One region of the Pseudoalteromonas sp. HF66 genome, then DNA from elsewhere that is predicted to be linked to it. Evidence: predicted binding sites of a transcription regulator. Region 1 holds the regulator's gene; each other region holds the start of a gene.
The links. The regulator sigma-54, encoded in region 1, starts transcription at its own class of promoters, with help from an activator protein. The targets are predictions, from matches to a motif close to GTTGGCACGNNNNTNGNNT.
Positions count from the first base shown of each region.

Region 1 (3,165 bases):
CTTGCTGCTCTTTTGGAAGGTTACGCACATCAATACTGACCGCTATTTTATCGTAGTTATCTGATACGCTACGCACGAGCGAAGGCAGTAAATTGACTGGAATATTATCAACGCAATAATAACCTAAGTCTTCAAGTACTCGTAAAGCGACCGATTTACCTGAGCCTGAGCGACCGCTGATAATGATTAATTCCATTTATGCCTCTGCTGATATAACCTGAAACAGTTGCTGATCGGTAGTAGCACTACGCAGCTGTTTACAAAACTCTTTATCTTTAAGTCTATCAGCAATTGTTGATAAGGTCTTTAGATGAAGCTGAGAGTCACCATCTGGTACGATGAGTGCTACGAAAATGTCAACAGGGCGATTATCAATTGCATCAAAATTGATTGGGGATTCACTCACTATGACAAACGCCTGAGGTTCATCGGCGCCACTCATTCGGCCATGTGGAATAGCAATACCTCGGCCAATACCAGTGCTACCTAACTTCTCTCGGTTGAGTAAAGCATTTAGGATATCTTGTTGAGATAAATGAGGAAGCTGCTGGTGAGCCAGTTCGCTGATATATTCAAGAATTCTTTTTTTGCTATTAAAAAGGACCGCAGCTTTGCTGCAGTCCTGATTAGTAAGTGAACTTAGTTTCATAATTTAATGTCGAGCTAATTTCTCTTTGTGTTTAATGACTTGGCGATCAAGCTTATCGATCAACGAGTCAATGGCTGCGTACATATCTTGATGTTCTGTAGAAGCGAACAATTCGCCTCCGTTTACATGTAAAGTTGCTTCTGCTTTTTGGCTTAATTTTTCTACATCTAGAATGACATGAACATTATTAATATGGTCAAAATGCCTTTCTAGTTTCGCAAACTTGGTGTTTACATAGTCTCTTAATGAATCAGTGATTTCTACATGACGACCAGTTAAATTTAGTTGCATAAGCATTTTTCCTTCTATGTAAAACGTCTAAATCAAACTCTTACGCTGATTAGACGGAGGTATTGCTAGAGACTCACGATATTTTGCAATTGTACGTCTAGCTACTTTAATTCCTTGCTCAGCCAATATATCTGCAATTTTGCTATCACTCAATGGTTTAGCCGAGTTTTCTGCAGCGACTAACTTCTTGATTAAAGCGCGTATTGCTGTTGAAGAACACTCACCACCATTTTCAGTGCTGACATGGCTTGAGAAGAAATATTTCAACTCAAAAATACCCCTGGGGGTATGCATATATTTTTGCGTTGTTACTCGTGAAATCGTCGATTCATGCATTTCGACCATTTCAGCAACATCATTTAGCACCATCGGCTTCATTGCTTCTGGGCCATGCTCAAAGAAAGCTTGTTGTTGTTGAACGATACAGTTGGTCACTTTTAATAGTGTATCGTTACGGCTTTCTAAGCTCTTAATAAACCACTTTGCTTCTTGTAAGTGAGAGCGAATAAATTGGCTGTCGCTACTTGATTTAACAGAGCGAGACATAGCCGCATATTGGCTGTTCACTCTAATCTTTGGCATACTATCTGGGTTTAACTCAACCACCCAGCGACCTTTTACTTTTTTCACTGATACATCAGGTATGACGTACTCAGACTCTTCGCGTACTATGCTATCCGCAGGCTTAGGGTTTAAGCTGTGAATTAGCGTCATTACTTCTTTAAGCTCATTTTCTTTAAGCTTAGTCTTTTTCATCAAAGTTCGATAGTCGCGACTCGCTAATAATTCGATATGCTCAGATAAAACCATTTTAGTTTCAGCTAAATATGGCGTGTTTGCATCGAATTGGCGAAGTTGAATACACAGGCATTCCTGTAAACTACGCGCCCCAATACCGACAGGATCAAACAATTGAATTCTCTTTAGGACCGCTTCGACTTCATCAAGTTCGATTTCTTCTTCATCACTATTTTGATTAAAGCTCTCGACGATATCTTCACAGCTTACCGTTAAAATACCAGAGTCATCGATAGCCTCAACAATTGCCACAGCAATCGCTTCATCAGTCGGACTAAAGGGAGTTAGCTGTAATTGCCACATAAGGTATTCGTGAAGGGTTTCGGTCGATGCACCTTGATAAATAGATTCATCTTCTGGCATTGGCCCTGATGATGTTGATGGAGCGGCACTCATGTACTCATCCCATGTAACATCCATGGCTAAATCGTCACTTACAGTGTCTTTATTTAGAGCATCACTGCTTTCTTGTTCATATTCGCTAGGTGCTTCGTCTGCAGAAGCGCTGACTTGCACATCGTCAGATTCAGCTTTTTGTTCATTTTTGCCGATGCTTTCTTCGTTGTAATCCGCTTCTTCCACTTCAAGTAAAGGGTTACTATCTAGCGCCTCTTGAATTTCTTGTTGGAGATCCAATGTACTGAGCTGCAACAAACGAATAGCTTGTTGCAGTTGTGGAGTCATTGTAAGTTGCTGGCCCATGCGCAGCTGTAATGATTGCCTCATGTATCCCTAACAATCCTTTTTTTAAGTTATCGATAACTGTGCAAAGACAGTTAAGTTATTATCGATTTATTGTCATTGTTATAAGTCTAGCAGATGCTCTAGTCGGTGGCGTAATGGTTACAGCCTAAATTGCTCGCCTAGATAAACATCGCGTACAGTTTGGTCAGCTAATACGTGCTCAGGTGTGCCTGATGCAATTAGCTCCCCATGAGAAACAATGTAGGCTTTTTCACAAACATCAAGGGTTTCTCGAACATTATGGTCAGTAATTAGTACACCAATACCACGATTTTTTAGGTGCTCAATAATTTTCTTTATATCTAACACTGAAATTGGATCAACACCAGCAAAAGGCTCATCTAAAAGGATAAATTTAGGATTAGCGGCTAATGCGCGAGCAATTTCAACGCGGCGACGTTCACCACCAGATAGCGCCATACCTTGACTATCACGGATGTGTTGGATGCTAAATTCATCTAATAAGCTATTTAGAGTTTCTTCCCGCGTGGTTTTATTTAGATCTTTACGAGTCTCTAAAATAGCCATCAAGTTTTGGTAAACTGTTAACTTTCGAAAAATCGAAGATTCTTGCGGTAGATAACCAATACCCAACCTCGCACGGCTGTGCATTGGCAAAAGGGTAATATCGTTATCATCGATGCTAATTTTACCTTTGTCGCTCGGAACTAGGCCTACAATCA
Region 1 is NZ_JAATOU010000014.1:99,565-102,729, reverse strand. Features, by position in the region: gene rapZ (RNase adapter RapZ) at 1-196, opposite strand, end outside; gene ptsN (PTS IIA-like nitrogen regulatory protein PtsN) at 197-649, opposite strand; gene hpf (ribosome hibernation promoting factor) at 653-940, opposite strand; gene HCZ11_RS14325 (RNA polymerase factor sigma-54) at 968-2,464, opposite strand; gene lptB (LPS export ABC transporter ATP-binding protein) at 2,582-3,165, opposite strand, start outside.

Region 2 (3,165 bases), on a different contig from region 1:
TGAATAAGCACCATTTCAAGTAGTTCTATTGATATAAACAAGGCTTTATTTGGTAACTCGTTAACCCAAACAATGGATAAGTCACGCGCAGATAGTCGGTGCTCAAAATGACGCTCAATTTTATTCATCATCACGTTAAAATTAAGCTCGCTCAGGCTTTGCTTACTAGTGCGGATAGCGTTGTAACTCAATAAGCTTTCAATCATGACTCTAAGTCGCACCATACTTTGTGTTATTAGCTCAAGGACTGCTTGTTGCTCGCTATTGATTGGGCCAACAATTTCATCTGCAAGTAAATCTGTGCCTTCAACCATAGAAGCTAGGGGGGTTTTCAACTCATGTGTCACATGACGCAAAAAAGTATCTTTTTGCTGCTCAAGCATATGTAACTGTGCTTGTACCCATTCAAGTTTATTGCCTAATTCAACTAATTCTGAAGAACCACGAACATGAATTTTTTGCTGCCAGTGCCCTTGCCCTAATTTATCAATAACATTAGTAAGCTCTCGTAGGCGTCCGCTTATCCGCCATAGAAATCCACCACCTACCAATAGCGTGAGTGGAATTAAAGCTATTAACCAATTAATAAATGAAGCTTGTAGTGCTTTTAATTGCTGTTGGTTTTTTGTGATCCGTAATTCATTTTGCTCTTTAAGCCAGTTTGTTTGTTCACTGATAAGCTTGCTAGCAGGAGCAAACAGCTCACCATCTTGCTTTTGTTCAACTAGCAAATGCTGCTCTGCAAATTGTAATACCTCAGCAAGCTGATGCCACTGCGACACATAATCAGCTGTAGGGCTCAAAAAAATAAGCTCATCAACACTTTGCAAAGAAGATTGCCACTTGTTAGCAATCAGGCTATCGAGAGATTCACTCTTAAGCACCCAATTTTGTCGAGTAGCCCTTTCTAAACTATTTAAGTCTTGTTTAAGATTATTGAATGCTTTGGTAAGTTCGTAATTGTCACCGACGATTTCTTGGGTCAGCGCAAGCTGCTTATTAAGGGCATTTAAAAACAAAATCACCACTAAAGATAACGGCAGTAAAGACAGCAAAATACTACAAACGAACTGACTAATGAGACTAGGCCGCCAGTTGACTAACTGTTTCATTTTTATCGCTACTTTATTTTGCATATTCACTCTCAACATAATTGCTGATGCTGATTATTAGTGAATAAACTTAGACACTCGCTGAATCCGACCTTAAAAAGTACTGACTTTTACCCAAAAACTGATACATAGTTGCTATTTAGCAACACGCTAACTCATTGAAACAAGGAGAATAAAGCTTAGTCGCCTAAAAAGCGTTGCAAAAAAGACACAATACTCTGTAACTATTTCGCATTAAAAACCACACAAAATATATAACCCACTGATAATTAACACATTTAAAAACTGGCACCAATTTTGATAACTACAAAGTAAATTAGTCATTTAGGACACAAAATGAAGATTACGGCCATTTCAGCCGCAGTGTTGATAAACCTAGTTACGGTAGACTGTTATGCATTCGATCTGCAAACGACTTTTAACGAGCTAGATAAAGACAGTAACGGCTTTTTGAGTGAAGCAGAGGCATCTGAAGATGCATTATTACATAGCAACTTTACTCAAATAGATAGTAACCAAGATGGTCAAATTTCATTTTCTGAGTTTCAGTCGTTTATTCAATAGGAGATTGTAATGAAACAACTTTTAGCAGCGTTTTCACTCATGTTTTTAGTTATCAGCGCTACCGTTTTAGCATCACAAATGGATGTTCGATTTGCTAAATTTGATACAAACGCCGACGGTGAGATTTCTTTAGCTGAAGCGACTAAGCACGATAACTTACTTAAGCAATTTGCCGACCTAGATGAAAACGGCGATCAAGTTTTGTCTGAACAAGAGTTTGAAAAATTCAAACCTTAACGGCTTAAAGTGCTTGCCATAATCCCAGAGGGAATGTGTAAACGGATTTAAATTATGGGAGTTAAATTATGGCAAGCACTTTTATTTATAAAGGAGTGTAATTATGAGAATTTTCTGGCTTGCTTCATGTACCTTAATTACAATAAGCTTCAATAGCTTAGCATTGGATGTAAAACAAAGATTTGATCACCTAGATAAAGACAAAAATGGCTTTTTGTCTTTGCAAGAACTGTCATCCCAACCACACTTGCAAAAACGCATGGCAGAGTGGGATACAGATAAAGATCAACAAATTTCGCTCCTAGAATTTAAACACTATTTAACAAACAAGAGTTAAAGTAATGTCAAAATTAACCTTTGCCAGCCTAATTTTATGTTGTGGATTTAGCACATTGGGTTTTGCTGCAGATAGTATTGGTGAAAAATTTAAACAACTTGACCGTAATGACGATGGCTACCTTACTCGCTCAGAGTCTGCAAGAGATCCTGCTCTATGGTCACGTTTTAAAAATTACGACAGCGATAAAGATAATAAATTATCGCTGAGTGAATTTAAGGTCTACGCAAGTAAATAAAAATGTCTATTTGATTATTTAATTGCTGCTGAGTTGCAGTTTACTGCAACTCTGATAATGTTTTCATAATTCAATAAAAACTATTAGAAGATTATGAAACTCATCATCAGCTTACTGGCAACAGCTTCGATAAGTTGTTTTGCCAATACCACAGTAATTTACAATGTAAATGGTTACACACCAACCTACAAAGGTGAAACTCAACACTTTTCAACACTGGTTTTTAAAGACGGTAAAGTTGTAAAAACCGGTAATGATACAATCAAAAAAAGCTTTCCTGATGCCACCACGATTGATGGCCAACAAGCTACGTTATTGCCTGGTTTGATTGATGCCCATGGCCATGTGATTGGTTTAGGTAATAACCTTTCTCAACTTGATGTTAGAAGTACTCGCTCGGCAGATGAAGTTGGCAAAATGCTAGCTGAGTTTGCCAAAGATAAACAAGGTTGGATCATTGGTCGAGGTTGGAACCAAGAGCAGTGGCCTGGTGGACAGTTCCCAAATGCTGCTGATTTAGACAAGTATTTAAAAGACAAACCCGTAGTGCTTTCTCGAGTTGATGGCCATGCTGTGTGGGTAAATTCAAAAGCAATGGAGCTTGCAGGTATCACCAAAGAAACTCGCTCTCCTGCCGGTGGTGAAATTATAAAACTGGATTCTGGTTTACCTTCAGG
Region 2 is NZ_JAATOU010000015.1:25,732-28,896, reverse strand. Features, by position in the region: gene HCZ11_RS14570 (HAMP domain-containing sensor histidine kinase) at 1-1,136, opposite strand, end outside; gene HCZ11_RS14565 (EF-hand domain-containing protein) at 1,449-1,676, shown strand; gene HCZ11_RS14560 (hypothetical protein) at 1,686-1,913, shown strand; gene HCZ11_RS14555 (EF-hand domain-containing protein) at 2,017-2,250, shown strand; gene HCZ11_RS14550 (EF-hand domain-containing protein) at 2,255-2,488, shown strand; gene HCZ11_RS14545 (amidohydrolase) at 2,582-3,165, shown strand, end outside.
Region 2: HCZ11_RS14565 (EF-hand domain-containing protein) is a predicted target of sigma-54. The motif match lies at 1,397-1,415, and genes of this name have one in related genera.

Region 3 (3,165 bases), on a different contig from region 1:
CTGCTTAATTACCATGCGAAAGCGCTGGCGATTTAATATTGACGATCAAATTAAAGAAGTTCGTATCGATGGTAATTGGCGTAGCAACCACCCGCAGGCTATTTTAAATGCCGCAGTAGCAGGAGTTGGCATTGCCCATTTAGCGTTAGATATCGTGGAACCTTTTTTAAATAGTGGGCAATTAGTAAGCATTCTTGAAGAGTTTCAGGTTGGCGATAACGCATCTTGGTTAGTCTACCCAAGAAAAGATCTATTACCGTTTCGGGTACGTTTACTAATAGAACATTTAACCAATGCATTTGCTGATTAATATTTGCTCTTTTAGAAATATGACAAGCAAGTTAGAATCAGTCTAACAATAATAAAAAGTTATCATTATGAGCGAATTTCACCAACTCTCTGCCACCAGCCTACAAGGCCAAACTGTCGATTTTTCTGATTTTGAAAATAAGGTCGTACTTGTTGTAAATACAGCGAGTAAATGCGGTTTCACCCCGCAATACGAAGGCTTACAAGTACTTCATGATAAGTACCATGAACAAGGCTTGGTAATAATTGGCTTTCCATGTAATCAATTTGGTAAACAAGAACCTGGTGATGCTAAAGAAATAAAAGAAGGCTGCTTAATTAACTATGGTGTGAGCTTTTTGATGATGAGTAAGGTTGACGTAAATGGCGAGCATGCTCACCCTGTGTTTAGATATCTAAAATCAGAGCTGCCTGGTTTTATTACCCGCAAAATAAAATGGAACTTCACCAAATTTTTAATTGGTAAGGACGGCAAAGCAATTAAACGATACGCGCCACTTACAAAACCTGAGCAGTTCGAATCAGACATTCTTGCCGCTTTGAGCAAGTAATAAGGCCTTAAAGCAATAAAGAGGCAAATAGCCTCTTTATTTAAATTTATGCTTAGTCGTTCAAGTACTCATCAAAGTCGTCATCGCCTAAGTTTCTACGCAAGCGTTTTTGTTCAAGATAGTCTTCCAACTTCTTCTTAACGCGTTGCTTTTTCTTGTCGTGTTGATTACGCCCGACCATTTCGTACTCGTCTTCAACAAAATCGTCATCTAGCGCGTCATAACTAAATGTCTTACCCACAACCCACTCCATAAAGTGTTTGAGACCAATTCTTGAGATTAAAATTTGCTCGATGAATTGGCAAAGATTAAAAAGCTCAGTAGTTATTTAGTATCTAAAAAACCACCAAAATAAAGCCATACACCCATGCTAAATAGGTCATATGTCAATATTGTGAATAAATAGCGCTAAATTTGATTTCTGAAAAGTGAGAGTTTTTTATCGTTTCGATAAAAGTCATTTATGCATGTGTATTTTTTAGTTAATTTGACTAAAAAATGGTTAAAAAATTATTCCGTGCACTTCCAACAAAAACCCTAAAAAACCATAAGCCAATGAAATAAAAGAATTTATAATATTTGGCATCCTATTTGATTATATTTTTATGTCATTTCAAACAGGAAAGAAAAAAATGAAAAAGTTATTGTTACTAAGTTCTTTATTTATCGCTACCAGCGCAATGGCTCATAACGATAATGATACAAATATTTCATTCAGCGGTGAGCAATGTGATGTCGAATTTATAAATGATGTGCGTATCACTCCAAGTGAGTTAGAAGTATACACAGCCGATAATCGCAGCATGAAAATCATCGACCAACATACTTTATATATCGATGGCCAAAGCGTATCCCTTAATGCTTCACAACAGCAAGCAATTGCAGATTACTCAGACAGCTTGCGCAGCCAACTTCCTGAAGTAGCTAATATCGCACTTGATGGCGTAAAAATAGCAGGCGTAGCAATCGAAGAAGTATCAAATGCTTTCAACATTGATGGCCTAAGTGACATTTCAGAATTAATGGACGATATCAGCGTAGAAGTGCAAAACGCTTTCTACCAACAAGGTGCGTTCACAATGGGTCAACAAAACTTTGAAAAATTTGGCCAAAACTTTGAAGACCAATTCGATGAGCAAATCGAATCAGCAGTAGAGTCAGCCATGATGCAATCGATGGGCAGTATTTTAGTGGCTCTTGGCTCTGAGCTTTTAGGTTCGGGTGGCGACATGGATGAGTTTGAGCAACGTATGGAAAACATGGGCGCACAAATCGAAGCTCGCGTAGAAACCCAAGCAGCTCAGCTAGAAGAGCGAGCAGATGCATTGTGTGGCAGTTTTGCTGATATCGCTCATAAAGAACAAGAATTAGTGGTTCTAGTACCACAGCTAAAAGAATATCAATTATTTACTTTTAAACAGAACGCAGAGTAATTGACCAGTTAAGAAATTAACATCCCTGAACCAAAACACTTGGTCCTTTCGCGCAGAGCTTGCTCTGCGCTTTTTTATTTTTTGGCCAGCACGGTCAGTTGCGATAACGTTTTAATCGCCTGTTCCAAACTTTCAGACCAAGGCAAACCATAGCTTAATCGAAAACAACTACGGTACTTTTTACCCGCTGAGAATATCAACCCAGGGGTAATACTAATCCCTGCCTCAAGTGCCAAATGAAATAGTTTTACCGCATCATATTGGCTACCAAGATCAACCCAGATAACACAGCCCCCTTGCGGGTTACTAATACGCGCACAACTTGGCATATATTGCTGCAGGCACCAAATCATACGCTCTTTGTTGGTACTTAAGCGCTGTCTAAGCAAACGAATGTTACGGTCGTACTCACCACTGGCTATAAACTCATACAAGGTCCACTGATTTATAAGCGGCGCAGAGCAACTAAGCGCGCGTTTGTGTCGCCTTGCTTGTTCAGCAAACTTACCTGCAATGATCCAACCTATGCGGTAACTAGGTGCGGCTGTTTTTGAAAACGACGCACAGGTGATCACTAACCCCTTTTTTGAATAAGCTTGTGCAGGAGTGGCACGCTTAGCTGTAAAATGTAGGTCGCCATAAACATCATCTTCAATGAGCACCACCTCGCGCTGCTCTAAAAGTGCCACTAATTGCTCACGCTTGGCATCAGGCATAAAACTGCCAACTGGGTTATTTAATGAGGTTGAAAACACACAGGCTTTTATATCATGCTCATCGAGTGCTTGAACCAAGTCATCTAGCCATATTCCTTCATCGGGGCACAGCGGTATTTCCAGTGCCTTCAAGCCTAAGCTCTCAATTAATTCAAT
Region 3 is NZ_JAATOU010000016.1:20,695-23,859, reverse strand. Features, by position in the region: gene HCZ11_RS15015 (LysR family transcriptional regulator) at 1-310, shown strand, start outside; gene HCZ11_RS15010 (glutathione peroxidase) at 378-860, shown strand; gene HCZ11_RS15005 (PA3496 family putative envelope integrity protein) at 913-1,101, opposite strand; gene HCZ11_RS15000 (YggN family protein) at 1,493-2,293, shown strand; gene HCZ11_RS14995 (PLP-dependent aminotransferase family protein) at 2,368-3,165, opposite strand, start outside.
Region 3: HCZ11_RS15000 (YggN family protein) is a predicted target of sigma-54. The motif match lies at 1,439-1,457, and genes of this name have one in related genera.